4 regions of the Thalassospira sp. TSL5-1 genome follow, and region 4 is predicted to be linked to each of the others. Evidence: predicted binding sites of a transcription regulator. Region 4 holds the regulator's gene; each other region holds the start of a gene.
What was found. The regulator LexA, encoded in region 4, represses DNA repair genes until DNA is damaged. The targets are predictions, from matches to a motif close to ATGTTCTANTTTGGTTC.

Region 1 (7,657 bases), 460 kb from region 4:
TTTATCGTTCGCGCTTTGAACCGTCCGATCAGCTGGATAAACCCTATGCTGCGGCCGCAATGGGCTTTTTTGCTGCCGATAGCGACGCGGAAGGCCAGCATCTTGCCACCTCGATGCAGCAGCAATTTTTAAATTTGCGCCGGGGCAATCCGGGCCAGTTGCCCGCCCCCGTTGAGGATATGGATACCATCTGGAATTCGATTGAAAAAGCCGGCGTCAACCATGCCATGCGCTATGCCGCAGTGGGGTCACACGCCACGGTCAAGGCCAAGGTGCGGGAATTTCTTTATGAAACCGGTGTGGATGAACTGATCCTGACAGCCAACATCTTTGACCATCAGGCACGGCTGAAATCCTTTACCATCGGGGCGGCCATTCGCGATGAACTGGCGGACGAAAAGGCCAAAACTGCCTGCGCCTGAGAAAAATCAGGTCATTTAGCCTTTCCCCCTTAAGAAGACATGTTTCACCAGCCGCCGGGCACTGGCTTGCCCGGCGGTTTTTATGTGGCCCCCATATGTGAACCAATTCGGCCAGATAACGAACCACTTCCATATTGTGAAAAGCAGCCTGCATTCGCTTGCACATCGTAACGCCTTCGGACATGATACCGGCGCGGTTAAAACAATTTCTCCTTTTGCCGCAATGTCTTGCTTGCAAAGGTTTATGCGTTCGCGATGATCAAATTTATTCTGGCGGCCCTGCCCATTGCCACCATTCTGTTTTTAATGATCAAGGCAAACTGGGGGGCGGCCCGTGCCGGGGCGGCTGCGTGGTTTGTTACCGCCGCCATTGCCTTTTTTGCCTTTGGCACCCCAATTGATATGCTCATCGTCGCGCAGGCCAAGGGTGTGATGCTCGCCCTTTATATTCTTTATATCGTGTGGGCGGCATTGATTTTGTATTTTGTCGCCGAAGAAGCCGGGGCCATTAAAACCATTGGCGCGGCCATCCGCAAACTGACCGATGACCGCCCCCTGCAATTGCTGATTTTGGGCTATGTCTTTGCCACCTTTCTGCAAGGGGTTGCCGGTTTTGGCGTACCCATTGCGGTGATAGCACCCTTGTTGCTGGGCATGGGGTTTTCGCCGGTCCTTGCCGTTGCCGCCCCCATGATCGGGCATAGCTGGTCCGTGCTTTTTGGCAATATGGCAACCTCGTTCGAGGCCCTGATTGGTGTGACCGGCATTCCCGGCAGCGAGTTGACCCATTATTCCGCGATTTTGCTGGGCCTTTCGGGCTTTACCTGCGGGGCGGCGGTATTGTGGCTTGATGGTGGTTTTCGCACCGTGCGCCGCCGGATTGTGCCGCTGGTGATTATTGCCGGGGTAATGGGTGTGGCCCAATATATGATGGCAAATTACGGGGTCTGGACCCTGGGCGGGCTGACGGCCGGTATCGCCGGGCTTGCGGTTTCCATTGTTGTCACCCGGTTCTGGAAACCACACCCCGATGACATTGCCGAACCCAATGGCGACGACACGCACCACATGCCGCTGATCGAAGGGTTAATCCCCTATCTGGTTTTTATGGTGATTGTCGGTTTGGCCACCTTTGTGACACCGATCAAACAGTTCCTGAACGGCATCGAACTGACCCTGTCCTTCCCCGCGATGGAAACCTTGCAAGGCTGGAAAATTGCCGCCGAGGATGCCAAAGGCATCGCCCTTTTTGGTCATCCCGGCGCACTTTTGCTTTATACCGCCGCCATCAGTTTTGTCTTTTTCAAACTGCGTAATCAATATGCTGCGGGCATTGGCAAACGCATCATGCAGCGCACGCTTAAAAGCGGCCTGCCCACCAGCATTGGCATGGTGCCGGTCATTGGCCTGGCCCTGATGATGGACCATGCCGGGATGACCTTTGCCCTGGCCGAAGGCGGGTCCAAGCTGTTTTCCGGGGCCTTTGCCATCGCCTATCCGCTGGTGGCCCCGTTAATTGGCGCACTTGGTGCCTTTATGACCGGCAGCACCAATAATTCCAATGTGGTTTTTGGCATGTTCCAGCGCCACACCGCGGAGCTTTCCGGCCTTTCCACCGCACTCATTTTGGCCGCCCAGGCCACGGGTGCTTCGCTTGGCAGCATGCTGGCCCCGTCCAAAATCATGGTGGGATGCTCCACCGTCGGCCTTTCGGGCAAGGAAGGGCCGGTCCTTTCGGTGGTGCTGAAAACCGGGATGATCCTGACCCTGCTTTGCGGGGTTTGGACCCTGGGGATTTTGCTGGTCACAATGATGCTGGGGGGCTAGTAAAATGAAAAAGTTCCTGTTTAATCCGGTTTTTCTGGTTCTCGCGTCCCTGATCCTGCCCGTCATATCCTTTTTGGCAATGAGCCATAACGCGATACTGGCCGATATTTTATTTGCCCTGTTTGTGCTGGTCATGGCGCTGATTGCCCTGCGCAAATAAGGCCCCTTTGCGCCCTTTAAGAACTCAATGACCATTCAGGGCATACAATGTAAACGGCGATAACATTTTGGGCGTTTTCGCAGTTACATCACAAAACCGGAACCGGCTAGGGACGGAATGTTGCCAGCTTGATGCCAAAGGCAACAAAGACAGTGCCGGTTACGGCCTTTAACGCCCGCTGGAAACGGCCATTGCGCACCGCCCCCGTCAGGCGGGCCAGCAGCAGAACCATTGCACTAAACCATACAGCGTTGATCAGGGCATGAAGGCAAACCAGCGTAAAGGCCGCCGTGACCGAGCCCGCGCCGACCGGGACAAATTGGGGAAAAGCCGCCAGATAAAAAATCGACACCTTGGGATTAAGCGCATTGGTCAAAAACCCCTCCGCATAGGCCTTGGCAAGGGTGCGTTTGCGTTGCGCAGGCGCAGTTTCAGCCACGGTTTTAACCCCGCGCCAGGCATCGCGCAGCGCCTTGATCCCGACCCAGCACAAATAGGCCGCGCCCAGCATTTTAACCACAAAAAATGCCTGCGCCGATTGCACCAGAATGACGGAAATACCAAAAATGGACAGCGTTCCATGCAGGTAAAATGCCGTAACAAACCCGGCTACATTGGCAAAGCCCGCCGCCCGGCCCGATGTTGGCACCGTTTTGGCAACCAATACCCCATTGGGGCCGGGTGACATCACCAAAAGCGATGTGACCAGCGTAAACGTGAGTATCTGCGCTCCATCTAGCACCGGCATTCCCCTTTTATGCGTACATGGTAAAGAACCAGAAGAATGCCAGATTAACCGATTGACCCAAAACCCGATACAGGCTTGACCGCACATACCCACTTATTGCGATACGCGGCCCGCAAAGATTGATTAAAGCGTGATCAGGCAATGGTCCTTAAGCCACGCCCAGACGCTGCCCCTGGTATTTGCGATCCAAAATCGGTTGCCACCAGCCTGAATGGTTCAGATACCACGCCACCGTATCGCGCAGGCCGGTTTCAAGGCTGTATTGCGCCTGCCAGCCCAGGCGGTTTTCCAGCTTGGTCGCATCAATGGCATAGCGGCGGTCATGGCCGGGCCGGTCGGCGACAAATTCGATCATTTCATCATCGGGCGGCAGGGTGCGGTGCGGGGAAAGGTCACGCACATGGCGCAGGATGTGATGCACAATATCAATATTGCGCGCTTCATTTCGCCCGCCAACATTGTAGGTTTCGCCAACCGCGCCATGCTGCAAAATCAGGCGCAGGGCGGCAACATGGTCATTTACATGCAGCCAGTCGCGGATATTTTGCCCATCGCCATAAACCGGCAATTTGCGCCCTGCCATTGCATTGAGAATCATCAAGGGAATGAATTTTTCGGGAAACTGGAACGGGCCATAATTGTTCGAGCAATTCGACACCACCACCGGCAGACCATAGGTATGATACCAGGCCCGCACCAGATGATCCGACGATGCCTTACTGGCCGAATAGGGCGAGGTGGGTTGATAGGCCGTGTTTTCGCCAAACAATCCTTCCGCGCCCAGCGATCCATAAACCTCGTCGGTTGAAACGTGATGAAACCGGAAGGATTTTTGCCGGTCTGCAGGCGTATTACGCCAGTATTTCAGCGCCGCATCCAAAAGGCAGTATGTCCCGATAATATTGGTCTGGATAAAATCCCCCGGCCCGTCGATCGAGCGATCGACATGGCTTTCAGCGGCCAGATGCAGGATGGCATCGGGCTGATAATCCCCCAGAATATGGCTGATTTTATCACCATCGGCGATGTCAGCCTGCATGAAACGATAGCCCGGTGCGCCCTCGATCGCGGCCAAAGAGCGTTGGTCGGCCGCGTAGGTCAGCTTATCCAGGTTCAGCACCTGCCAACCACAATCACCAACCAGATAGCGACACAGGGCCGATCCGATAAAACCGGCACCGCCAGTGACGATCACACGCATGAATATCCTCGTTTTTTTTGAAAATACCGGCCTGTAAGGGCATGTGATGGAACCATTCAAACATGGCCCGCAAAAGGCAGAAAAAGGGTTTTACGATTGCAATGTTTCTGTTTTGTTCTATATTACCACACCAACAACGCCCTGCCCTTTTGCCATCGGAGTTCCGCCATGCGGACCAGCCCCCAGCCAACTGCCGATACCCGCAATACCCCCGCACAGGACCCTGCCCTACTGCCTGCCCGTGCGCACAAAGGGCGCGGCGCGGTATCGAATACCAATGGCCGGTTTGAAAAATTTTCGCATCATGCGTGGGATGATGGCTGGTTAATGCAAAGTGGCGATGGCACAGCCAATGGTGATGATGATGCTGGTGGGGGTATGCCAGAGGCCCCACGCCTGAAAACCACATTGGGTATTGATGGCGCACGCAGTGTGATTACCCGCAACCAAAGCCCGGATGTACCATTTGATCGCTCGATCAACCCTTATCGCGGCTGCGAACATGGCTGCATTTACTGTTTTGCCCGGCCAACCCATGCCTATCTGGGCCTGTCTCCGGGGCTGGATTTTGAAACCAAACTGTTCTGGAAGCCCGATGCCCCGGCCCTGCTTCGCAAACAACTGGCGGCCAAAACATATATGCCCGCCCCCATCGTGATTGGCACTGCGACCGACCCTTACCAGCCGGTTGAACGCGAAAAGCAATTAACCCGGCAATTGATCCAGGTGCTGGCCGATTGCCGGCATCCCTTTTCGATCATTACCAAATCGGCCCTTGTCTGCCGCGATATGGACCTTATCGCCCCAATGGCCCGGCAAAACCGGGCAACGGTTGCGGTATCGGTAACGTCACTTGATCACCGATTATCCAACCTGTTGGAACCGCGCGCCAGTGCGCCGCATCGCAGGCTGGATGCCATTCGCAAACTGGCCGATGCGGGTATTCCGGTAACGGTATTATGCGCACCCATTATTCCAGGCCTGAATGACAGCGAAATTGAAAATCTGGTGGCCGCCTGCAAGCAGGCCGGGGCGCAATCGGTTTCGCATATTGTGCTGCGCCTGCCGCTGGAAATTGCCGATTTGTTTGAGGAATGGCTGCAAAACCATTACCCGGACCGGCGCGACAAAGTCATGTCGCTGGTGCGGCAAATGCGCGATGGCAAGGTGTATGATGCCACATTTGGCAGTCGCATGCGCGGCAGCGGCCCAATTGCCGATTTGATTGCCAAAAGGTTTGACCTGGCCCGGCGCAAACACGCCATGACCGGCCGTTCGCTGGACCTGGATTGCAGCGGATTTGTCCGCCCCGGCCCGGATGGGCAGTTATGCCTGTTTTAATGTCGTTCCGGCATCCGGCAATTGGGCCACATATTGCCCCGGCGTGACGCCAAATACCTTTTTAAAGGCAGCAATGAAGGCACTTATATTTTCATAGCCCAAATCAAGGGCAATGGTCGTTACTGCCTGGTCTGATGCCAGCATTTCCAGTGCCGCCAGCAACCGGGCGCGTTGCCGCCAGTCGCGAAAGGTAAGGCCGGTTTCGGCAACAAAACGGCGGCTAAGGGTACGGGGTGCCATGCCGGCCCAATTGGCCCATTGTGCCATCCCGCGTTGGTCCGCCAAATCGGCGGCAAGTTTGCGGGCAATGCGCTGCAAACGCGGGTCCTGTGGGGCTGGCAGATTCAGGCCAACAGGCAAGGCAGACGCAATTTCATCCAAAATAACCTGGGCCAAACGATGCTGGGCCGGGGTTTGCGGGCCATCCTGCCACAGGGCGGCACGCTTAATCGCCGCCTCCAGCAGCGCATTGCCGTGAAGCGTGACCGGGCTTTGCGGCAATGATGCGCACAAGACCGGCGGGACATAGATGCTCCATCCCTGAAACGGGCCATTTGAGTGCAAACCATGATGATGATGGGGTGGCACCCAGACCGCATGACAGGCCGGTACCACCCAAATGCCGGCATCGGTCTCAATTCGGACCGATCCTTTGAGCGGGCCAATCAATTGCCCGTAGGCATGGGCATGACGTGCGGTATCGCGCACAAGCGCACTGCGCCGCACCACCCCCCGGATCGCGGCTGCATCCTTCGTGTCGTCCAGCAGGGATGGATCGATCAAATAATCTGCCATTATGGCCTTAATTCCGTATTCTTTGGCATGGGTCCGTCAGACATGCCAATTTTATACCGCTAATCTCCCGTGATCAGCAAAGACATTGGGTCTTTGTCCGCCCGGAGAAAGCAAAATGACACCACAAGACGCGCAAAATCTGCTGGAAACCCTGTTTGAAACCCTGACGGACCAGAGCGTTCCGACAGAAAACCTTACTGCCTTTTTTACCCCGGATTACGTGCAAATCGTTGATGGCAAGAAGCTGGATTTAACGGCGTTTCTGCAACATGCGGATACTTTGCGTCACACCCTGATCAAAACCGACATCCGTTTTGAAAAAATCATTACCGATGGCAACACCATTGCCGATATTCATTTTGTGCATGCGCAAAAGAAAAACGGCGAGACCATCCATATAAAGGTGATTGCCTTTTACACCCTGCACAAAGGCCGCATTTGCCGGGTTGAAGAACTGACCTACCTGATGGAAGGCACGGCGGATGACCGCGACCTGGGATCACGCATCGCCCAACACGATTAAGCGCAGTTTTGTGAAATCATTTCCCGTTTCCGGTCGCTATATCCGTCCTGACCCAGTGGCAAATGCGATGAGAAAACAGCAATTTTGTTCTCGACAGCGGCGATTGCCACACGCCACGATGGGCCAAATGCAATCAAGAAACCGGTGCTTTTGCAAAAGCACACAAAGATCGGGAGTTTTAGATGACGGAATTGTTATTTCGCCAGGATGCCTATCAGCAAAGCTGTGTTGCCACCGTGACGGACCATGTCGAAAATGGTGTGATCCTTGATCAAACGGTATTTTATGCGACCAGCGGCGGACAAACCGGCGATAGCGGCATCTTGACACTGGAAAATGGAACGGAATTGCCAGTAAGTATCACGGTGAAGGACCGCGAATCGGGCAAGCCGGTTCACGTCATTGCCGAAGGACACGACCTGCCCGCGATTGGCAGCAAGGTGACTGCCGTGCTGGATTGGGAAACACGGTACCGGCACATGCGCTTTCACACCTGCCTGCATGTTTTATGTTCAATTGTCGATGGCGGGGTGACGGGCGGCAACATTGCCAGCCACAAGGCGCGGCTGGATTTTGACATGGAAGGCAGCCCCGACAAGGACGAACTGACTGAACAGCTAAACGCGCGTTTGGCCCGGAA
Region 2 (7,657 bases), 1.2 Mb from region 4:
ATTTTTGAAGTTTTTTAATGTCACAAAATGGATACTCCAGCGTCCGGCCATCCATGTCCAAAGGGGTTTTTGGTCTGGATTTGACCGAAAAAAGACAGAGCCATAGGCGGGGAACTGTTTGATTAAAAACCGTTTTTGTCAGGTTGCGAACATCCGGAAAGTGTGAGTAAGATATTTTTACCATTTTTCCTAAGCTTCTGTGCCCATCTTCCCTGTGTTTGGATAATCTCTCTATGATCCCTTTTTTCGGCGAAGCTGCCGCCATGACAGCGGCCCTGACCTGGGCCACGTCGAGTATGATTTTCTCCAATATTGGCGGTAAGATCGGGGCGCAAAGTGTCAATCGTGGCCGACTTTTATGGTCGATTACTTTTCTCACACTGCTTCACTGGATCATCGAGGGGCAACCCTGGCCGCACAGCACCACGCCCGAACAGGTCGGCTGGCTCGCCCTTTCCTCGGTTCTCGGGCTCGTCATTGGCGATGCCATGCTGTTTCAGGCCTTTGTTATTCTGGGTGCCCGCCTGTCGATGCTGATGATGTCATCGGTGCCGATTATGGGCACGGTGCTGGCCTGGTTCCTGTTTGACGAGGTTTTGGCACCGGTGCAAATCGCGGGTATTGCCCTTGGGGTTGGTGGTATTTTAACCGTGATCATGATGCGCAAGGGACGCCCGGCCAATCTGGAAGGCCGACAATATCTGATTGGTATATTGTGTGGGCTCGGTGGTGCTGTGGGCCAGGTTGCCAACCTGATTACGGCGAAATACGCCTTGATTGGCGGTTATTCTGCCCTGTCTGCCGCCTGGATACGCACACTGATTGCGGTGATATTGATTTGGGCGATTGCCGCCCTGATGGGGCGGGTGCGACGCACGATTGTTTCCTGTTTTGCACCCGATGTGCGCGGTTGGCTGATGCTGGGTGCTTTTATTGGCCCGGCAATGGGCATTTGGCTGTCCATGCTGGCGGTGCAAAATGCCAATGTCGGCATTGCCAGCACCCTGATGGCAACCCCGCCGGTTTTGCTGATTGTGTATGAAGGTGTGGTTTTGCGGCGACCGCTTGGGCTTCAGGCCATTATCGGTACCTTAATGGCCTTTGCCGGTGTGGCGCTATTGTTCCTGGTTTAGGGGGAGCCTTAAATGCCGGATTGCATTGGGGCAAAAAAAACAGCCATACGGGGAAGTATGGCTGTAGTTAAATGCAGAATATTAACAAAAATATCTGCGGGACACGAGCAAACGCCAAAGGTCCGGGAAGGGGACAAGGGAGCCTTTCATCCCGGTTTGGCAGCAAGAGTATGAATCCTATACAAATGAGTGTCACCTATCGGTTGGGGATTGTTAGAATTTGTCAGGATTGGGGTGGAGGAGCACCCGGTTCGCGCAGGGCTGGCTCTGTTCGGATGCGATTTTTGCGGAATTTCGGGTGAAGTTTGATTGAAACCGGGGGCCGCTTCTGTGAAATTGTGGCATAACCCGTATGAAACGTGAAAGGACTCCGGGATGACGCGTGTTACCGTCTCGATCGAAGATGATTTGATGTCGGCTTTCGACGACTTTCTTGACGGGCGCGGCTACACCAACCGGTCCGAGGGGTTTCGCGACCTGATTCGCGAAAAGCTTCAGCAACAGCAACTTGCCCAGGACCCCAGTGGCAGTGGTATTGCGGTGCTCAATTATGTGTATGATCATGAAGAACGCATGCTTGCCAGCCGTCTGATGTCGGCCCAGCATGAACATCATGACCTCACGGTTTCCACCGTGCATTTCCATATCGATCACGATACCTGCCTGGAAATCGTTACCCTGAAAGGCAAATTAAGCGACATCCGCAAATTTGCCGACCAGATCCTCGCCCAGCCCGGTGTGCGCCACGGGCAGCTTTATACCGTACCGGGCGAACTGCATGTCGAAAGCCATCATCATGGCGAGGGGCACGGCCATCCGCACCGGCACGAACATCTCAAAATCAACACCTGACTAAGGGCAAAGTGCTGTCGCAGTCGGTACCTGATCAGGTTCTTTGTGTTGTATCGTATCGCCAACGGGAGCCGGTAACGGCGGCCTGTTTCTGGCATTATTCAGTCCCCCATGTCCTGTCCTGCCTTTCCCCCCCCCTGTGCCCGCTTTACGGCATGTCGCGGCGCGCAAATGAGCATACCGAAAATTATGTGCCACAAATGAGAACAAACTTGCAACATCCATGAAACTGTGTAAGTGTTCGCATTATGTTCTCAATGTCTCTGTGTCGAGGATCCGGGGTTGCTCCCTTTCTTCCGTGCAGGGTACCCAGCGGTGGCGTTCCGCATTTAGGTCCGGGGAACCGCCTGCGTTGCATCTGACCCGGCCCTGTGGAATAAGAGAGTTCGAGCAATGATTCAAACCGCGCTGAATTTGGTGGATAAGGATACAATGGACAAGCAAAAGGCACTCGAAGCCGCCCTTGGACAGATTGAACGGGCATTTGGCAAAGGTTCAATCATGAAGCTGGGCCAGCGCGAAAATGCCGTTGATATTTCTGCAATTTCAACCGGCTCGCTGGGCCTGGATATTGCGTTGGGCATTGGTGGCCTGCCGCGTGGCCGTATTGTTGAAATTTATGGTCCGGAAAGCTCGGGTAAAACCACCCTTGCCCTGCACACCATCGCCGAAGCGCAAAAAGCCGGTGGCACCTGCGCCTTTGTCGATGCGGAACATGCGCTGGACCCGTCCTATGCCCGCAAGCTGGGCGTGAATATCGACGAACTTCTGATTTCGCAGCCCGATGCCGGCGAACAGGCCCTTGAAATTGCCGATACGCTGGTGCGTTCCGGTGCAATTGATGTTCTGGTCGTGGACTCGGTTGCCGCCCTGGTGCCGCGTGCCGAACTTGAAGGCGAAATGGGGGATACCCATGTCGGCCTGCAGGCCCGCCTGATGAGCCAGGCGCTGCGGAAATTGACCAGCTCGGTCTCGCGTTCCAACTGCATGGTCATCTTCATCAACCAGATCCGTATGAAGATTGGTGTGATGTTTGGCAGCCCGGAAACCACCACGGGTGGTAACGCGCTGAAATTCTATGCCTCGGTCCGTCTTGATATTCGCCGCATCGGCCAGATCAAGGACCGCGACGAAGTGGTTGGTAACCAGACGCGGGTCAAGGTGGTCAAAAACAAAATGGCCCCGCCCTTCAAACAGGTTGAGTTCGACATCATGTATGGCGAAGGCGTTTCCAAGATGGGCGAAATCCTTGATCTTGGGGTTAAGGCCGGCATTGTCGAAAAATCGGGTTCGTGGTTCTCGTATAATTCCACCCGTGTTGGGCAGGGGCGTGAAAATGCCAAGAACTTCCTGCGCGAAAACACCGAAATGACCCAGGAAATCGAACGGGCCATTCGCGAAAGTGCCGGGCTGATTGCCGAAGCCATGACCAATACCAGCGAAGACGATTACAGCAACGACGACTGACAGGGTTGTCAAAGGCTAAATGCAACAAAGGCGGATGCTGCGGCATCCGCCTTTTGTGTCTGTCCTGTCCGAGTGTTACCCGATCCGTCTTTAAAGACAAATCGCTGTAACGGGCAGCATCATCGCCGACCTTGAAAAGACCGCAGCACCTTATTTGATGATTGCGCAGGCAATCCTGCTTCCGGCATCACCGGAAGGCTGGGACATATAGTCATCGGCCCCTTCATGAATGACGATGGCCTTGCCACGAATCCCCGTGCTGTCATCATCAAGTTTGACATTGGTGTTGATGACCTGGGTAAATAGTTCACCCTGTTCATTGACATACTGGTTGGGCATGTCCCCGGCGTGGGGGCCGTTCTTGGACAAAAAGCCGTGGGTTTTATCGGTCGGGTTGAAATGCCCGCCTGCGGTTTTAAAGTTGCTTGCGGCCTCGCAGGTGCCGTTTTCATGGATATGAAACGCAACCCAGTGGCTTGGGGGCAGTTGGTCAATTTCCGCTTTGATTACAACACCACCTTCTGTCGCCGTCAGCTTGGCCGTACCGATTTCCTTGCTGTCGGCATTTTTAAAGGTGGCGGTGGCATCGGTTTGGGCGAAGGCAGGAAAGGCAACAAGCGAAACAGCGCCGGCAAATAGCGCGATCAGGGGCACAATTATGGCTCGCATCGGTGTCCTCCTTATTGGATTGCTCCCCCCTGAACAATCTTGACCCACCCTTTGTTCCCAGCCGCATTAAAATTGTTAAAATATTCCCGGGTTCCCGCATGGGTTTTATCGTCCTGGATTTTACCTGGCTTTGTCGCTGGGGGATTTATGGCGCGTAACGTGCGGCGTGAGGTTGGTCGGCTGGCCGCTGGGCGACGTGTCCGGTGCAGGCGTTGACGTGTTCAACATGCAGGACGCGGCGATATATACGAAAACCGGCCTGGCGGGGGATGCCAGGCCGGTTTTTCTTCTTGCTGCTCGCTCGGTCTTATCCTGGATAGCGATATTGGCATCATCGCCGGTATTTCAAGAACCAAATCGCGACCCGCTGTTAAAATAATCAACCTGCGGGCAAAATTCCGGGGCAGATTGCTGCGCGGGTGCGCATTTATGTCGGTTTTATCAGGCGCGAAGGCCAAATTGGGGCCGGTTACGGTCCTGCATGGTGGCCGATTGTGCCGAATACTGGCTGGCCTGTGCGGTCTGGGTAATTTGTGTTTGCACCACCTGCTCATCCCCCTGCGGGTTGGCGGCAGCAAGTGCGTCATCCTTTTTCGGGCCAAAAAGTTCGGTTATGCGGGCATCAAGTGATTTCAGGCCATCATCCAGACGCTGCTGGGTATCATTGATGCTGGCATTGACCGTTTCATTCAACGCGCCCAAGCCTTCCAGAATATCGCGGGCCTGATCAATGCCCTTGGCAATCCCGCGCGAGGCATCCGCCAGAATTTGGCGGGCTTCATCGCCATCATCCGCCCGCGCCGTAATCAGGTTTGAAACCTGGTTTAAAATCCGGTCGGCGACAGCTTCCGGGGTGTAGTCATCCGGGTTGACACCCTGAATTGATAGACCCGAGCCAGAAAGATTTTCATTGATGGCCGCAACGATCTGATCCGTGCTCAGGGCCTGAACCGAACTTCCCGAAAGCGAGATTTTGGTGGCATCACCAAATACATTGCGTGCCGAGTCTCCGGCATTTGCATTTGCGCCATTGCCCGATACAGCATTGCCGCCCGGCAGATAGGCCTGGGCGGAACGTGTTGATATTCGGTTATCTTGAACAGTCTGGCCGCCAATAAGGAGGTCCATTTCCCTAGCTCCTGCGATCATGCGCGGGAATTTCCACTACATCTTGACTAAAAATCATCGCATATTTTTGCGCAAAAATCCAGCATCCAGTTAACCGCACGGTTGATAGGGCGGGGTTTCGGCACACCCGGTTGAAGATGTCGCTGTATAATGCACCGCAATCCGGGCTATTTAACGCCGATATATGCGATGGGGGATTGCACCTTGGGCCAAGCCCGATTATTGAACAGGGTTTAACCCATTTTACCCGGTCAGGGCGTGTCGAAACTCTCCACGGTTTGACCTGACCAGATGCAGGAGCAGTTTGACAGTGGCAAACCATACAGTGGCAAACTATCAGGAAAGCGCGCAGTCGTTTGAAAAACGCTGGCAGGAATACTGGCGGGAAAACGATACCTATCGCACCCCCAATCCTGGTGATGCGGATTTTGATCCGTCCAAAAAGAAAAGCGTGATCCTCGACATGTTCCCTTATCCCAGCGGGGTGGGGCTGCATATTGGTCATCCGCTGGGCTATATCGCAACCGATGTGAAGGCGCGTTACAAACGCATGAGCGGCTTTAACGTGCTGCATTCGATGGGTTTTGATGCTTTTGGCCTGCCCGCCGAACAGTTTGCCATCCAAACCGGCCAGCATCCGCGCATCACCACCGAAGCCAATATCGACAATATGCTGCGTCAGTTTGAGGTCATTGGCCTCGGCCATGACCCGCACCGTCGTTTTGCCTCGACCGACCCGGAATATTATAAATGGACGCAGTGGATATTCCTGCAACTGTTTAACAGCTTCTATGACCCGCTGATGGAATGGACCGGCCCGGATGGCAATGTTGTCATCGGTCGTGCCCGCCCGATCGCCGAACTGCGCCCGCTGCTGGAAGCTGGTGAATGGCTGCTCGATGAAGATGGCGTTGCCCAGCCTGCCAGCACCCTTGGCGATGGCGTAAAGGCCGAAGGCGATGCCATTGGTGCGGCAATTGACCGTGCCCGTCTGGCCTATGTCGATGAAGTGCCGGTCAACTGGTGCCCGATGCTGGGCACGGTGTTGTCAAACGAGGAAGTCACCAACGAAGGCAAGTCCGAACGGGGTGATTATCCGGTTTACAAACGCCCGCTCAAACAGTGGATGCTGCGCATTACCGATTATGCCGACCGTCTGGTGTCCGACCTTGCCGGTCTGAACTGGCCGAACGGCGTTGTTGAAATGCAAAAAAGCTGGATCGGTCGTTCGGTTGGCGCGCGGGTTAATTTCCCGGTTGCCACTACGTCGGGCGTGGACAGCAAAATTGCCGTTTACACCACCCGCCCGGACACTATTTTTGGCGCAACTTATATGGTGCTGGCCCCGGAACATCCGCTGGTCGATGAGCTTGTCGCCGAAGATGCGAAAGCCGCCGTGAGCGCCTATCGCCAGCAGGCTGCCGAGGTCAAGGCCGTTTCGGCCAAGGATGATGCCGAACGCGAAAAAACCGGTGTGTTTATTGGCGCCTATGCCACCAACCCGGTGACGGGTGATAAAATCCCGGTCTGGATTGCCGATTATGTCCTGATGGGCTATGGCACTGGCGCTATTATGGCGGTGCCCTCGGGCGACCAGCGCGATTTTGAATTTGCCCAAAAATTCAACCTGCCGATCAGGGCCACCACCCGCCCGACCGAAAGCTGGCTAAAGGATAACGCCCCGGCCGCGCTTGCCGGTCTGGAAGGCGATGACCTGCTGGCAAAATATGTTGAAGCCCCCGAAAGCTTTGCTGCGGCCTATACCGAAACCGGCGAAACCATCAATTCCGCCAATGACAGTGTTTCGCTGAACGGCCTTGCAACACCCGATGCCAAAACCCGCATGATTGCGTGGCTTGAGGAAAACGGTATTGGCCGAGGACGCACGCAATATAAACTGCGTGACTGGCTGTTTTCGCGTCAGCGTTATTGGGGCGAGCCGTTCCCGGTTCTGTTCGACATCGAAACCGGCCAGGTGCATGGTGTGGCCGAAACCGCCTTGCCGGTGCTGTTGCCCGATATGACGGATTTCCGCCCGCAATCCAACGAAGACCCCAATTCCGAACCCGAACCGCCGCTGGCCCGCGCCAAGGAATGGATGGAAGTTGCCGGGATTGTTCTTGATGATGGGGCGGTTCTGCCGGTGGATGCCAAGGCGGGCGAGACCTTTGTTCACAACGGTGTGGAATATGCTGTACGCGCGTTTAAGCGCGATGCCAACTCCATGCCCAACTGGGCCGGGTCGTGCTGGTATTTCCTGCGCTATTTCGATGCCCATAACGACGATGCCTTTGTCGCACCCGAAGCCGCTGATTACTGGTCCAAAACCCTGGATGATAACGGCAAGCCGTTGCCGGGTGCGGTCGACCTTTATGTCGGTGGTGCGGAACATGCGGTGCTGCATCTGC
Region 3 (7,657 bases), 180 kb from region 4:
ATTCAGAAATATCGCGATTTTGGTCATCATCCCGGTGGGTTTGTTGATGGTGGTCTGGTCGCATAACAACCGGGCAGCAGCTACCTCGATTGATCCTTTTGTCGGAACCTATCACGGAACGGCCATTTCCGAAGAGACTGACGAATTGAAGGCGCGTGACCTGGATGTGACGATCCGGAAAAAAGATGAGGCCTTTACAGTCGATTGGTCAACCGTGATTTACAAGTCTGACGGTCGGGAAAAAAAGTCGGCCCTTAGCATTGAGTTTTTCAATACCGACCGCCCCGAAATTTATGGCAGCGCCATGCGGACCGGCCTGTTTGGCAAGCGTGTACCCAATGACCCGTTAAAAGGCCAGCCCTTTGTCTGGGCGCGCATCGTGGGCAAAACCCTGACGGTGCATGCAATGTATATTCTGGATGATGGCGGCTATGAAATGCAGGTCTATGAACGCACGCTGGATGCCAATGGCAACCTGGACCTGATTTTTAAACGGTTTCGCAATGGCAAAAGCATTCGCGAAATTACCGGTAAGTTGACTCGCGTTAACTATTAGTTGTCGCGCTAAGTCACGTAAAAACGCCCGCGCAGTTTGCGCAGGCGTTTTATTGCGTTGTTAAGGCTGTTGCCTTAATTGCCGATTTCAGCAAGCCATTCATCAAAGGCGGGAATGGCGCGGTCAGTATAAAGCTTTTTGCGATCCCGGCCTTTCACCCGTTTTGTTAGTTCCAGTTCCGGGAACAGCCCAAAATTCACATTCATTGGCTGGAAGCTATCGGCATCCGCGCCACCGGTAATATGTCCCAAAAGTGCGCCCATTGCCGTTACCGCCGGGGGCAGGGGCAATTCGCGGCCCAGCTTTTCAGCCGCGGTAAAGCGGCCCGTCATCAGGCCAACGGCCGCACTTTCCACATAGCCTTCACAGCCGGTAATTTGCCCGGCAAACCGGATGTCCCGGCGCGATTTAAGCCGCAGGGTCGGGTCAAGCAGGCGCGGGGAATTCAGGAAGGTGTTACGGTGAATGCCGCCGAGGCGGGCAAATTCGGCATTTTCCAAACCGGGAATGGTTTTGAACACCTCGACCTGGGCGCCGTATTTCAGTTTCGTCTGGAAACCGACCATATTGTAGAGCGTACCCAGGGCATTGTCCTGGCGAAGCTGCACAATCGCATAGGATTTAACGGTTGGATCATGCGGGTTGGTCAGGCCAACCGGTTTCATCGGGCCGTGGCGCAGGGTTTCGCGCCCGCGTTCGGCCATCACTTCAATGGGCAGGCAGCCGTCAAAATAGGGCGTGTCTTTTTCCCAGTCCTTGAATTCGGTTTTTTCACCGGCCAGCAGCGCATCAATGAAATTGTTGTACTGCTCTTTGTTCATCGGGCAGTTGATATAATCCTTGCCATCGCCCTTGTCATAGCGCGACTGGAACCAGGCCTTATCAAAATCGATGCTTTCCTTATACAGGATCGGGGCAATGGCATCGAAAAACGCCAGCGACTGTTCGCCGGTTTGTTCCAAAATGGCAGCAGCCAGAGAGCCCGAAGTCAACGGGCCGGTGGCAATGATGGTATTGCCCCATTCAACAGGCGGCAGGCCGTCAATCTCGCCACGTTCCATTGATATCAGGGGGTGGTTTATCAAGGCATCTGTAACGGCCTGTGAAAAGCCCTCACGGTCCACCGCCAATGCAGCGCCGGCTGGGACCTTGTGTTTATCCGCACAGCGCAGAATAAGCGAATTTGCCCGGCGCATTTCATCGTGGATCAGGCCCACGGCATTATATTCTTTGTCGTCCGAGCGGAACGAGTTGGAACATACCAGCTCGGCGCATTTGTCCGTCTGGTGAGCATCGGTCGGGCGTTCCGGGCGCATTTCGTGAATGATCACGGGGATGCCGGCTTCGGCCAGTTGCCAGGCCGCTTCGCTACCGGCCAAGCCAGCGCCAATGATATGAACAGGTGTAACCGTTTCCAAGCTGAACCTCCGTCAGAACAGGTTTTGGCATCAAGCCAAGTTTGGCCCCACACATAGCGGTCCAAGGGCACAAATATCAAGTCAATTGCAGAAAATTACCGGGTTTGAGGAATGGATGAATGTCCTAAACGTGTTCCGTATCACATTTGTCATCCTTCCGCGTCGATCAGGACAGTCTGACAACACATCAGCATTGTTCATCAGGGATAGATACAAACCATGATTGATCCAGCAAGTGCCCAAAAATCTGTGGTCGCCCACCCAACAGATACGAATATCGGTTCTGACAATGTCAGGAAAAGTGCTTCATCCGTTCCGAACAATTTTTTATCGGTTCTGGTGTCTGGGGGTGATGTTGCCCGGTTATCGGCAGCCAGCCTTGCGCTGGTATTGTCACCGGTGGTGTTGCTTGCCATCCTGGCGATATTTTTCGCGATCGACGTGATCGTCAGTTCGTGGGGCGGGCGCTTGTTCGGTTTCAGTTATGATTTGGTTTTCTTCGTGGGGATATTTGGCGCATTAGGCGCGATGGTCAGCGTCATGTTGCACATCAGTGACCCGCAGGAATGGCAAAATTTAACACCACTTGATGTTTTCTTTCGCTTTCTGTTTCGTCCGTTTTTAGGGTTTGTTTATGCCGTGCTGGCCTTGTTGATCGTAAGGGCGAATATAATTCCCGACAACCTGGACCAGCTTCAGGCTATTCGTGACCTTAATGACCTTGGATCGCTCAAACTTGATGCCGATAGCGGACAGCAGGTGGCCATCATGTTGCTGATTGCCTTTCTGGCGGGCTTTAGCGAACGGCTGGTCAAGGTCATTCTGCAAACGGTCGAAGGCCGCATCCGTGCTCTGGCGATCGGTTCCGATAGTGCCAAAACAACCTGATGCAGTCCAACGGTCAAATTGAATATTACGATAGACGCAAATGCCGTTTCAGATATTTACCAGTATAGCTGCGGTCATTTTTCATGATGTCTTCGGGCGTGCCGGCACCAACCAGTTCACCACCGCCATCCCCGCCTTCGGGGCCAATATCAATAATCCAGTCCGCTGTTTTGATCACATCAAGGTTATGTTCAATCACAACAACCGTATTGCCCTGATCGGCCAGGGTATGCAGCACTTCCAGTAATTTGCGAATATCATGAAAATGCAGGCCCGTTGTCGGCTCATCCAAAATGTAAATTGTTCTGCCAGTCGCGCGTTTTGAAAGCTCCTTGGCAAGTTTGACGCGCTGTGCCTCACCCCCGGAAAGGGTGGTGGCCTGCTGGCCCAAATGAACGTAACTTAACCCCACCTGTTTCAGGGTTTCCATCTTGTCACGAATGCTGGGAACGGCTTTGAAAAAGTCTGCACCTTCCTCGACTGTCATATCAAGAACGTCGGATATTGATTTGCCTTTAAAAGATATTTCCAGCGTTTCACGGTTATAGCGTTTGCCTTTGCACTGATCACACGTCACATAAACGTCGGGCAAAAAGTGCATTTCAATTTTGATCACGCCATCGCCCTGGCAGGCCTCGCACCGGCCACCCTTGACGTTAAAGGAAAACCGTCCTGGCTTGTAGCCACGGGTTTTTGCCTCGGGCAATTGGGCGAACCATTCCCGAATGGGGGTAAAGGCCCCGGTATAGGTGACAGGGTTGGAACGCGGGGTGCGGCCAATCGGGCTTTGGTCGATATCGATAATCTTGTCGATATGCTCAACACCTGAAATGCTGTCATGCGCACCGGGCTGGGTGCGGGCATTGTGCATCCGTTTTGCCAGCGATTTATACAGCGTTTCAATCACCAGGCTGGATTTACCACCACCAGAGACACCGGTCACGCACACGAATTTACCCAGCGGAAAATCAACATCGATATTTTGCAGGTTATTGGCCCGGGCACCTTTAATGGTAATGGCCTTGCCATTGCCATCACGCCGTTTGTCGGGCACGGCAATTTGTTCAATCCCGGTCAGATATTTACCTGTCAGGCTTGCCGGGTTTTGCTGAATTTCCTCTGGCGTGCCCTGGGCCACAATACGGCCGCCGTGAATACCGGCACCCGGGCCCATATCGACAACATAATCGGCCGCGCGAATGGCGTCTTCGTCATGTTCAACAACCAGCACCGTGTTGCCAAGGTCACGCAGGCGTTTCAGGGTTTCCAGCAGGCGGTCATTGTCGCGCTGATGCAGGCCGATGGAGGGTTCATCGAGCACATATAAAACACCCGTCAGGCCCGAGCCGATTTGTGATGCCAGGCGAATACGCTGGCTTTCCCCGCCCGAAAGCGTGCCCGATGTGCGCGACATGGACAGATAATTCAGCCCCACGTCACTCAGGAATTTCAGGCGGTCGTTAATTTCGCGCAAAATACGGCGGGCAATTTCGGTCTGTTTTTCATCCAGCTTGGGTTCAAGGGCGGCAAACCATTCCACGGCCTTGCCAATAGACAGGGCGGTGATTTCGGAAATGGTGCATTGATCAACCTTGACCGCCAGGGCTTCGGGCTTTAGGCGCTGACCGTGGCAGGCGTCACAGTCGGAAATGGTTTGGTATTTTGCCAGTTCATCGCGGGCCCACTGGCTGTCGGTTTCACGCCAGCGCCGTGACATGTTGGGAATAACCCCTTCAAAGGGGCGTGTTACCTTATAGCTGCGCGAACCGTCATCATAGGTGACGGTGACTTCTTCGTTGCCTGACCCATGCAGAATGATGTGCTTGGCCTTTTCCGGAAGCTTTTCCCACGCCACATTGGTTTTAAACCCAAAATGCTTGGCAATGGCGCGCAATGTTTGCAGGTAATATTTCGATGTACTGCTGGCCCAGGGCGCAATTGCACCGTCATCAAGCGTTTTTGTCGAGTCAGGCACCACCAGTTCCGGGTCAAATTCCATTTGTGTGCCAAGGCCATCACAAACCGGGCAGGCACCAAACGGGTTGTTGAACGAAAACAGGCGCGGTTCAATTTCCTCGATGGTGAAACCCGAAACCGGGCAGGCGAACTTGGCCGAAAACAGGGTGCTTTCACCGCTGCGGGCATCTTCGGCAAAGACGATGCCGTCGGTCAGCTCCAGGGCAGTTTCAAAGCTGTCGGCAAGGCGTGTCTGAATGCCATCCTTGACCACCAAACGGTCGACCACGACGGAAATATCGTGTTTCAGCTTTTTGTTCAGCTCTGGTGCTTCGTCGATGTCATACATCTCGCCATCGATTTTCACGCGCTGAAAACCACGTACACGAAGGTCTTTAAGTTCTTTTTTATATTCACCCTTGCGGCCGCGCACGATGGGGGCCAGCAAATAAAGCCGGGTGCCTTCTTCCATTTCCATGACGCGGTCCACCATTTGCGAAACCGTCTGGCTGACAATGGGAAGGCCGGTTGCCGGGGAATAGGGGATGCCGACACGCGCCCACAACAGTCGCATATAGTCGTAAATTTCGGTCACAGTCCCCACGGTCGAACGCGGATTACGCGATGTGGTTTTCTGTTCAATCGAAATGGCAGGCGACAGACCGTCGATATATTCGACATCCGGTTTTTGCATCATTTCAAGGAACTGTCGCGCATAAGCCGACAGGCTTTCGACATAACGCCGCTGACCTTCGGCATAGATGGTGTCAAAAGCCAGCGAGCTTTTGCCCGATCCCGACAGGCCGGTTATGACCACCAGCGAATCCCGTGGCAGTTCGACATCAATGTTCTGCAGATTGTGTTCTTTCGCACCGCGAACTGAAATTTTTGTCAGCATATCCGGCCTTTTGTTCCTGAATTGTTCGGGGAATGTATAGAGGAGCCAGTGGTTATACGCAAGTGCGCCCCCGACAGTTCCTGTCAGGATCTGTCAGCATGACTGATATGCGATCAGCACACGCGAATTTTGCGCCGCAAAAACAAAACCCGCCAGATCTCTCTGACGGGTTTTGGTAGCAGCTATTTAGGCTTAACCTTTGGCAATCGACTTGCCCGTAGCGCCCAAATCCTTGAAGGCTTCTTCAAGGCGGGCTGCCATTGAAAGTTCGGCTTCACGAACCCAAACGCGCGGATCGTACTGTTTTTTGTAGGGTTTGTCGTCGTCCGGATCGACCTGGTATTTAAAGGCCCGTTCGTTTTCTTCGACATATTTGCCAACGGCTGTCGCATAGGCAAACTGGGTGTCGGTATCGATATTCATTTTGAAAACGCCGTAACCAACGGCTTCCTCGATCTTTTCTTTTTCCGAACCGGAACCACCGTGGAAAACGAAATCAAGCGGGAAGCCATCCAAACCATGTTTTTCGGCAACGTATTTTTGCGATTCCAGCAGGATTTCCGGGCGCAGTTTCACATTGCCGGGTTTGTAAACGCCGTGAACGTTGCCAAATGCTGCCGCGACCGAAAAATGGCCCAGCGGTTTGAGGCGACGATAGGCTTCTTCAACTTCTTCCGGGCGGGTATAAAGGCGTGGATCGATATCGTCCTGACTGGTATCGAGTTCCTTGCCAATCCCGTCCTCTTCACCGCCGGTTACACCCAGTTCGATTTCCAGGCTCATATCGACAGCGGAAAGACGTTTCAGGAATTCCTCGCAGGTTGCCAGATTTTCTTCAAGCGGTTCTTCGGAAAGATCCAGCATATGCGAGCTAAACAAAGGCTTGCCGGTTTCCTTATACGCCTTTTCGCCCCAGCTCAGCATACCATCGACCCACGGAACGAATTTCCGGTTGGCGTGATCGGTATGAAGAACAACGGCGACACCATAATATTCAGCCAGAAGCTGGGCATGGCGGGCGGCGGAAACAGCGCCAATAACACGGGCCGCATTGGCATCCTTGATGCCCTTGCCGGCAAAGAACTGCGCACCACCATTTGAAAGCTGAATGATAATGTCAGAACCGGCATTGGCAGCAGCTTCAAGGGCTGCGTTCAGCGTGCTCGAGGACGTAATATTAACTGCGGGTAGAGCGTATCCGTCCTGCTTGCAGGCAGCAACGAGATCACGATAGGCCGCACCGGTTACAACACCGGGTTTAACGGAAGGCATGTGGGTACTCCTCCTGGGGGTCAGAGCATTATAACATTCCCCGTGCGGACCGACTGGTCCGCCGCTAGGGCGATCCGTAAGGAGCCCAATCCATCCGCCATATGCTGCGTAAGGTCAAGATTTTCCGTAATAGACTTTAGGAAAAACTGCTGCTCACGCAGACACAAACCATCATGATCGGGCTCGTCATCGGTTTTGATGATTTCGTCCGAATGTGAAAATTTTCCGTCCTGATCTGTGGCAGCATGGTGCAATTTTAAGGCATTCGTCTTGGTATGTGTGTCGACATTGGCCGATCCAGCGCCTTTTTCTTCTACATCTGTGATTGATACCGACCCCTTGGGCCCGATCACATCCTTAACGAAAAATGCCGTTTCGCTGATCATCGGGCCCCAGCCCGCTTCGTACCAGCCAATCGACCCGTCATCAAACCGGACCTGCAATTGTCCGTAATTATACATGTCCTCGGCCACATCGGGCGACAGGCGCACACCCATTGCATGAACCGAAACCGGTTTGGCCCCCGTCATCAGGCACATCATATCCAGGTAATGCACCCCACAATCGACAATCGGCGACACGCTGTTTAACAGGCGTTTATGGGTTTCCCAAAATTCACCACTGCTTTGCTGGTTCAAATTCATCCGCATCACCAGCGGTTTGCCCAGT
Region 4 (7,657 bases):
GTGCTAGCTGCCTTTCGGTACTCACCGACATTCCGTATTTTCAGGGTGACGATTCCTATCTGGTTGCGGCCCGTGCAGCAGTTGACTTGCCGGTATTGCGCAAGGATTTCATGGTTGATCCCTATCAGATCACCGAGGCCCGCGCCCTGGGAGCAGACTGCATTTTGCTGATCATGGCCGCCCTTGATGACAGCTTGGCAGCAGAGCTTGAATCTCAGGCACATGAATTAGGAATGGATGTACTGGTTGAAGTGCACAATGCACCAGAGCTTGAGCGCGCCCTTAAACTGAAATCAAAGCTGATTGGTATAAACAACCGTAATCTAAAGACTTTGGAAGTATCCCTTACGACAACCGAGCAATTGGCCGAAATGGTTGATGACAACCGTTTGCTGGTTTCCGAAAGCGGTATCTTCACGTCTGATGATCTGGCCCGCATGGGTAAAGTGGGGGCAAAATGCTTCCTGATCGGCGAAAGCCTGATGCGACAGGATGATGTTGAGGCAGCTACCCGGGCGCTTCTGACAAAAGCAGCCTGAGGTCTAAAAACGCCTGCGACGGCGCGATAACCGGAATGCGACAATGACCCCAAAACTGACCCATTTTGACGATGGCGGAAACGCCGTGATGATTGACGTTTCGACAAAGTCGGTAACGGCGCGCACGGCAACGGCCAAAGGCCGGGTTGTCATGCAGGCTGGCACAGCAGAGCTGATCGCAAGTCACGGCCATAAAAAAGGCGACGTTCTCGCAATTTCGCAACTCGCCGGCATTATGGGCGCAAAACGTACTGCCGATCTGATCCCGCTATGCCATCCCCTGCCCCTTGATTCGGTCACCGTCACACTGACCCTGGCCGAGGATCAACCCGCCGTCGACATAATGGCGACCTGCAAAACATCAGGTCGCACCGGTGTGGAAATGGAGGCACTAACTGCTGTCTCGATCACCGCTTTGACTGTCTTTGACATGTGCAAAGCCGTCGATAAAACCATGCAGTTGACCAATATCCGGGTCATTTACAAAGATGGCGGAAAATCCGGCACATTTATTGCCGACTGAATTTTATAAGGACACGGTTTAAGTGTTCTTATTACGCGCAAGACGCTTGACCACCAATCAGAACCAAAGTAGAACATTAATGTATTCGATTTGTTCTTATTTGGGTCCGGGAAAATGCCATGCTAACGCGCAAGCAATATGAATTGCTAGTCTATATCGACAATCACCTTCGCGATCATGGTATTTCACCTTCGTTCGATGAGATGAAGGAAGCCTTGAACCTGAAATCCAAATCCGGCATTCACAGGTTGATTACCGGACTTGAGGAACGCGGTTTTATTCGCCGCCTTGCCCATCGGGCGCGCGCCCTGGAAGTGCTGCGCCTTCCCGACAATAACGACGATGACGCCCCGAGCCCCGCTGGCTCTGCGCGTGTTACCCCCATTGCATCGGCGCGAAAAACAACCCATCGCCCGGCAATGGTCCCCTCGGCCTTTTCCGAAATTCAGGAAAGCGTCTCCCTGCCCTTATATGGCCGGATCGCTGCGGGTACCCCGATTGAAGCCCTGCGCGATCAAAGCACACAGGTTCAGGTTCCTGCGGCCCTTTTGGGCACAGGGGAGCATTACGCCCTTGAAGTTTCGGGTGATTCCATGATCGAGGCAGGTATTCTCGATGGTGATACGGTCCTGATTCAACGGTGTGAACAGGCCAATGACGGCACCATCGTTGTTGCCCTTGTTGATGATAGCGAAGCAACCCTCAAACGCATTAAACGTGGTTTGGGCCAGGTCTTGCTGGAACCGGCCAATGCCCGCTATGAAACACGCGCCCTGCCGCCAGAACGTGTTCAAATCCAGGGTCGGCTGATTGGCCTGCTACGTCAGTATTAATGCAGGCATCCATTCAAATCAGCGGCCGCCAATGATGATCCAGGACCAATTGCCGCTGGTCTGCCTTACCGTCTCATATCGCGATGGTGATTGCTGATCACCCAGAAATACGGCTACACCGCCCTGCCACCACAACACATCGTCATCAATAACCAGCGGCGATCTATCCGATCCGTTACACGCAGAAACCGGAAAATCCTGTTTCAGGATAACAATCACATCCGCATGGCGACAAAGATAAAATGGATCATCTATTTTATCTGATATAACAATGGTTTTTCCATTTTTCTTAAACCAGCATCGCTCTTGATCACAGTGCTTTGCTGCATTTTTTTCTGGTGCAAAACCAGTTCCGAAACGGGCATTCCAGATGTCACGGTGAAAACGGCTGACTCTGTTATTAAAAACCAGATGATCACCCTGTTCTTGATAAAGCGCCCAGTCTTTCTGGTCCCCTCCTACCAACAGATCAGGCGATTGTACGCCTATAATCGCAATTGCAGCGCCCACAGCAGGAACGATTGCACATAGCCACAGCACACGTTGTCGCCAAATTATCAGCCATAACAAAGCCAGCATCGCCAAAATAACAGCCAAGGCCGGAGGCTGCGCAATATGCCAAAGCCCCCAATCCTGACGGGCGACAAGATGGGCCAGCGCAATCAGCATATCAAGACCGGGAGCCAGAAAACCAAGAGCGATTCCTTCCAGCCCAAAGGGCAATAAAACCAGAACCGCAACAATGCCTGGCATAATCCAGAATGCCATCAAGGGAATCGCAACCAGGTTTGACAGCACGCCCAAAAGCGAAATGCGCCCAAAATGGAAACCAATGATGGGTGCCGTTACTGCCGTCACCATGATGCCGGTAATAAACAACGCAAACAGATACCGCCCGATACGCTGCCAAACAGGCAAATCACGCTGCGGCGAAACCAGTCGCCCGCCTTTGCCTTGATAAAAAGCAACAAGCACCGTTACCGCCGCAAATGACAGTTGAAAACTGGCCCCTAAAATCGCGTCGGGACGCAAAACCATAACAATGACCGCAGCAATTGCCACCAGCCGCAAAGATATGGCCCGACGGTCCACCAGCACGGCAAACAGCACGATTGCCGTCATCACAAAGGCACGCTGGGTCGGCACCGTAGCCCCAGACAGCAGCAGGTAAAAAGTCCCGATAATAAAGCCAGCAATCGCCGCCCATTTTTTGATCGGATATCGTAGAGCAACAGACGGAAACAGAGCCAACCCGAAACGAACCGTGAAAAACACCACCCCACATAAGAGCCCCATATGAAGCCCTGATATCGCCAATAAGTGGGCCAAACCGGATTTGCGCAAATCCTCTGCCAGTTCCGGCGCAACGCCGCCGCGTTCTCCCACCAGAATGGCGTTGGCAAGCCCCGCCTTGGCCGGTTCAAGCCCATTATCGATCCGGGCCATAATGGCCAAACGAATTCTTTCAATTGCCTCAAAAAATCCAGTGTCGGCTGTCTGATCACGATCAATCCGGTAACTGCGCCCCAAGGCAAAGCCGGTTCCGCCAATCCCGTCAAAATACAGGTTTCTGGCAAAATCCGGATCCCCGGGTGTTTCAGGTACGCTAAGCGGGAAAATCTTGGCCTTTCCGCTAAAATAATCTCCGGGACGCACAGCAATATCGCCCGAAAGCGACAACCTGACCTTTTGCGGCAATTGATCACGAGATAATCCGGCTATGTCATCAGGAGTAATCACCAACCGGGTGCGCCCGTTTCGCGGTTCCAGTGACAGAATTTTGCCCTGCAAATTTTCGGTATAAAGCGTCTTCTTAAGGACAGGTCCTTGCAGCATATACAAATGTGCCTGGACGATTCCGCCGCCAAGCACGGCAAAAACCAGCATTAACCAACAAAAAAACGGGATAACATAATGACGACTCAGCCACATACCGGCGAGCGCGATCAACAGCGCAAAAGCCAGTAAAATATCCGAAGGTTGCGTCTTAAGCGAAAAATACACCGCCTGACCCAACCCAAGGAACATGGCACATGACAAAATCCATTTTTCCCGGTCATCTGCCAACGCTGTTGCAATATGCTCAAAAACAGCGTTAAGACCTTGAAAAAAATTAATTTGCCGCCATCTTATGCGACGAATGTTTAATGGTATAACGCGCCTCGGGCTTTTATCTATCATCCACTGTGGTGCAACAGCATTCCGAATATGATATAGCCTGCACGCCAAATGTCTTAACGACAAGCGACAACATCCAGAAAAAATGGATAAAGCGAATGACGGTTGTTACCCGTTTTGCCCCGTCTCCGACAGGGTTCCTGCATATTGGTGGTGCACGTACCGCCCTCTATAACTGGCTTTATGCCAAACATACTGGCGGCAAATTTTTGCTGCGTATTGAAGATACAGACCGGGAGCGCTCGACCCCCGAAGCCGTCGATGCAATTTTTGCCGGTTTGAACTGGCTGGGCCTGAACGCTGACGAAGAACCCGTCATGCAGTTCGCCCGCCGCGACCGTCACGCCGAGGTTGCCCATAGCCTGGTTGAAGCCGGCAAAGCATATTTCTGTTATTGCTCGCCCGAGGAACTGAGCGAAATGCGTGAGAAAGCCCGCGCAGAAGGCCGCCCGATGAAATATGATGGCCGCTGGCGCGACCGCGATGCGAGCGAAGCGCCGGAAGGGATTAAACCCGTTGTTCGCCTTAAGGCACCGCTTGAGGGTGATTCTGTCATCCATGATCAGGTTCAGGGTGAAGTAAGGGTGGCGAACGACCAACTCGACGACTATATCATCCTGCGTGCTGATGGCACACCAACCTATATGCTGTCTGTCGTGGTCGATGACCATGACATGGGCATTACCCACGTCATTCGCGGTGATGATCACTTGACCAACGCATTTCGCCAAAAGGCGTTATATGATGCGATGGGCTGGGATGTTCCCACCTTCGCCCATATTCCGCTTATTCACGGACCGGACGGCGCGAAACTGTCCAAGCGTCATGGCGCGCTTGGGGTTGAAGCCTATCGCGACGAAATGGGTTTCCTGCCGGAAGCCATTAATAACTATCTGTTGCGCCTGGGCTGGGGTCATGGCGATGACGAGGTCATCTCTACCGAACAGGCCATTGAATGGTTTGACATTGCTGATGTTGGCAAAGGTGCATCACGCTTTGACTTTGCTAAACTGACCAACCTGAACGGAATTTATATACGTCAGGCTGAAGATGCTCGCCTCGCCGATCTTATCGCACCTACCGTTGCAGCTGAAATTGGCGCCCGCGATTTAGATGCAGTGCAAAAACAAACCTTGATCAAGGGCATGTCAGGGCTTAAAGAAAGAGCCAAGACTCTTACCGAATTGGCTCAGTCTGCCACTTTCTATGTGTCAAATGGCGTCCTATCTTTCAATGACAAGGCACAGGCATTGATTGACGGTGCCCCTGCGGGACTGTTCGCTGCACTGGCGAATGAACTGGCGGGTCTTGATACCTGGCACGAAGAAGCCATTGAGGCTGTTGTCAAACAGTTAGCAGAAAGCAAAGACCTGAAACTGGGCAAAGTCGCTCAGCCTTTGCGCGCTGTTTTAACAGGCTCCAATTCTTCACCGGGCATTTTTGAAGTAATGCATGTGCTCGGCAAACCCGAAACGCTGAACCGCATCAAAAAATACGAGGCGGCATAACAGCACCAAAAAAAGATCGGGAAAACTTTAGTCTGTTTGCGCTTTGTGCGCTGCGGCATTATGCTGCACCCAATCGAAAACCATGTTCGTTAACAGGGAAGGAAAAAAAGTCATGGCTCAAAATTCCAAGACTTCCCATACCGTGACGCTTACCGACAATTCCAATGGCAAGTCGTACGAGCTTCCGGTACTTGAGGGAAATATTGGACCGTCGGTCATCGATATCCGCAAACTTTATGCAGATACCGGTTACTTTACCTATGACCCCGGCTTTACCTCGACTGGTAGCTGTGAATCGACGATCACGTATATTGACGGCGACAAGGGCATCCTGCGTCACCGTGGATATGCGATTGACGATCTGGCTGAAAAAGCTGACTTCCTTGAAGTTTGCTACCTGCTGCTTTACGGCGACCTGCCCAACAAGGCAGAACGCGACAAATTCCGTGGCGACATCACCATGCACACAATGGTGCATGAGCAGATGCGCAATTTCTATAACGGTTTCCGTCGTGACGCCCACCCGATGGCGATCATGTGTGGCTCTGTTGGTGCGATGTCTGCTTTCTATCATGACAGCACCGACATCAGCGACCCGAACCAGCGCCTGATTTCCGCCTATCGCCTGATCGCAAAAATGCCGACCATCGCGGCGATGGCCTATAAATACTCCATCGGTCAGCCGTTCCAGTATCCGAACAACAATCTGTCATATTCAGAAAACTTCCTGTCTATGATGTTTGGCGTTCCGTGCGAAAAATACGAAGTCAATCCGGTATTGGCCAAAGCAATGGATCGTATCCTGATCCTGCATGCGGATCATGAACAGAATGCGTCGACCTCGACCGTTCGTCTGGCCGGTTCTTCGGGCGCAAATCCGTTTGCCTGTATTGCTGCTGGTATTGCCTCGCTTTGGGGCCCGGCACATGGCGGCGCAAACGAAGCCGTTCTGAAGATGCTGAACCAGATCGGTGATGTGAAAAACATCCCTGATTTCGTCAACAAAGCCAAAGACAAGAACGATCCGTTCCGTCTGATGGGCTTTGGGCACCGGGTTTACAAAAACTATGACCCGCGCGCCAAAGTGATGCAGCAAACCTGCCATGAAGTTCTTAAGGAACTGAATGTTCAGGATCCGCTTCTGGATGTTGCTCAGGAACTTGAACGCATCGCACGCGAAGACGAATATTTCGTCGAAAAGAAACTGTATCCGAACGTCGATTTTTATTCGGGCATCATTTTCAAGGCGATGGGCATTCCCGAAAGCATGTTCACCGTTCTGTTCGCCGTTGCGCGTACGGTTGGCTGGATTGCCCAGTGGAAGGAAATGATCGAAGATCCTTCACAGAAAATCGGTCGTCCGCGTCAGCTTTTCATTGGCGACGTCGAACGCGAATTCAAGGAAGTCGATGCCCGCTAAACGCGGTCTATCCTGCTTCCTGTCAGCCCCCAAGGGATGACAAGAAAACAATGAACTCCCTGCCCTGCGGCGGGGAGTTTTTTTGTTGGACAAAGCCCAGGCCCCATAAAAAAAGCCCCCGAAGCGGGGACTTTTTCATCATATGACTTTGTCAGATAAAACAGCGAAGTATCCGAAAATTACCAGTTGCCGGTATTTCCCATGCTGGCCCACGGTTCTGCTGGCGCAAGAGATTCGCCCTTTTGCAAGAATTCAATGGAAATACCATCAGGCGAACGCACAAAGGCCATATGACCATCACGCGGCGGACGGTTGATGGTGACACCGGCATCCATCAATTTCTGGCACAGCGCGTAAATGTCATCAACCTCGTAGGCAAGATGACCAAAATTACGGCCCCCGGTATATTCCTCCGGATCCCAGTTATAAGTCAGTTCCAGTTCTGGCGCTTTGTGCGCCTTGGCATTTGCTACATCCTGCGGCGGGGCAAGATAAATCAGGGTGAAACGCCCTTTTTCGCTTTCGATACGGCGGGTTTCTTCCATACCAAGCAGGTTGCAATAAAAATTCATCGAGGCTTCAACGTCTTTGACGCGTACCATCGTATGCAAATAACGCATAAAAACAGACTCCGATCTAATCCTTTGAAATGACGA

Region 1: the regulator LexA is predicted to act here: its motif matches at 4,460-4,476, upstream of LF95_RS06440 (PA0069 family radical SAM protein).
Region 2: the regulator LexA is predicted to act here: its motif matches at 2,190-2,206, upstream of recA (recombinase RecA).
Region 3: the regulator LexA is predicted to act here: its motif matches at 5,727-5,743, upstream of uvrA (excinuclease ABC subunit UvrA).

Annotation. Positions count from the first base shown of each region.
Region 1 is NZ_KV880637.1:1,356,233-1,363,889, reverse strand. It holds gene LF95_RS06460 (LLM class flavin-dependent oxidoreductase) at 1-422, shown strand, start outside; gene LF95_RS06455 (L-lactate permease) at 678-2,249, shown strand; gene LF95_RS22935 (hypothetical protein) at 2,254-2,409, shown strand; gene LF95_RS06450 (LysE family translocator) at 2,516-3,151, opposite strand; gene rfbB (dTDP-glucose 4,6-dehydratase) at 3,306-4,358, opposite strand; gene LF95_RS06440 (PA0069 family radical SAM protein) at 4,527-5,699, shown strand; gene LF95_RS06435 (helix-turn-helix domain-containing protein) at 5,685-6,494, opposite strand; gene LF95_RS06430 (nuclear transport factor 2 family protein) at 6,610-7,017, shown strand; gene LF95_RS06425 (alanyl-tRNA editing protein) at 7,200-7,657, shown strand, end outside.
Region 2 is NZ_KV880637.1:612,474-620,130, forward strand. It holds gene LF95_RS02870 (DMT family transporter) at 234-1,133, shown strand; gene nikR (nickel-responsive transcriptional regulator NikR) at 1,509-1,985, shown strand; gene recA (recombinase RecA) at 2,379-3,452, shown strand; gene LF95_RS02885 (superoxide dismutase family protein) at 3,603-4,121, opposite strand; gene LF95_RS02895 (DUF5610 domain-containing protein) at 4,563-5,249, opposite strand; gene leuS (leucine--tRNA ligase) at 5,560-7,657, shown strand, end outside.
Region 3 is NZ_KV880637.1:1,635,963-1,643,619, forward strand. It holds gene LF95_RS07690 (hypothetical protein) at 1-556, shown strand, start outside; gene trmFO (methylenetetrahydrofolate--tRNA-(uracil(54)-C(5))-methyltransferase (FADH(2)-oxidizing) TrmFO) at 631-1,974, opposite strand; gene LF95_RS07700 (hypothetical protein) at 2,194-2,862, shown strand; gene uvrA (excinuclease ABC subunit UvrA) at 2,888-5,716, opposite strand; gene fbaA (class II fructose-bisphosphate aldolase) at 5,909-6,988, opposite strand; gene LF95_RS07715 (Gfo/Idh/MocA family oxidoreductase) at 7,009-7,657, opposite strand, start outside.
Region 4 is NZ_KV880637.1:1,817,158-1,824,814, forward strand. It holds gene trpC (indole-3-glycerol phosphate synthase TrpC) at 1-539, shown strand, start outside; gene moaC (cyclic pyranopterin monophosphate synthase MoaC) at 583-1,062, shown strand; gene lexA (transcriptional repressor LexA) at 1,182-1,895, shown strand; gene LF95_RS08625 (ComEC/Rec2 family competence protein) at 1,914-3,923, opposite strand; gene gltX (glutamate--tRNA ligase) at 4,172-5,581, shown strand; gene LF95_RS08635 (citrate synthase) at 5,694-7,001, shown strand; gene LF95_RS08640 (VOC family protein) at 7,181-7,621, opposite strand.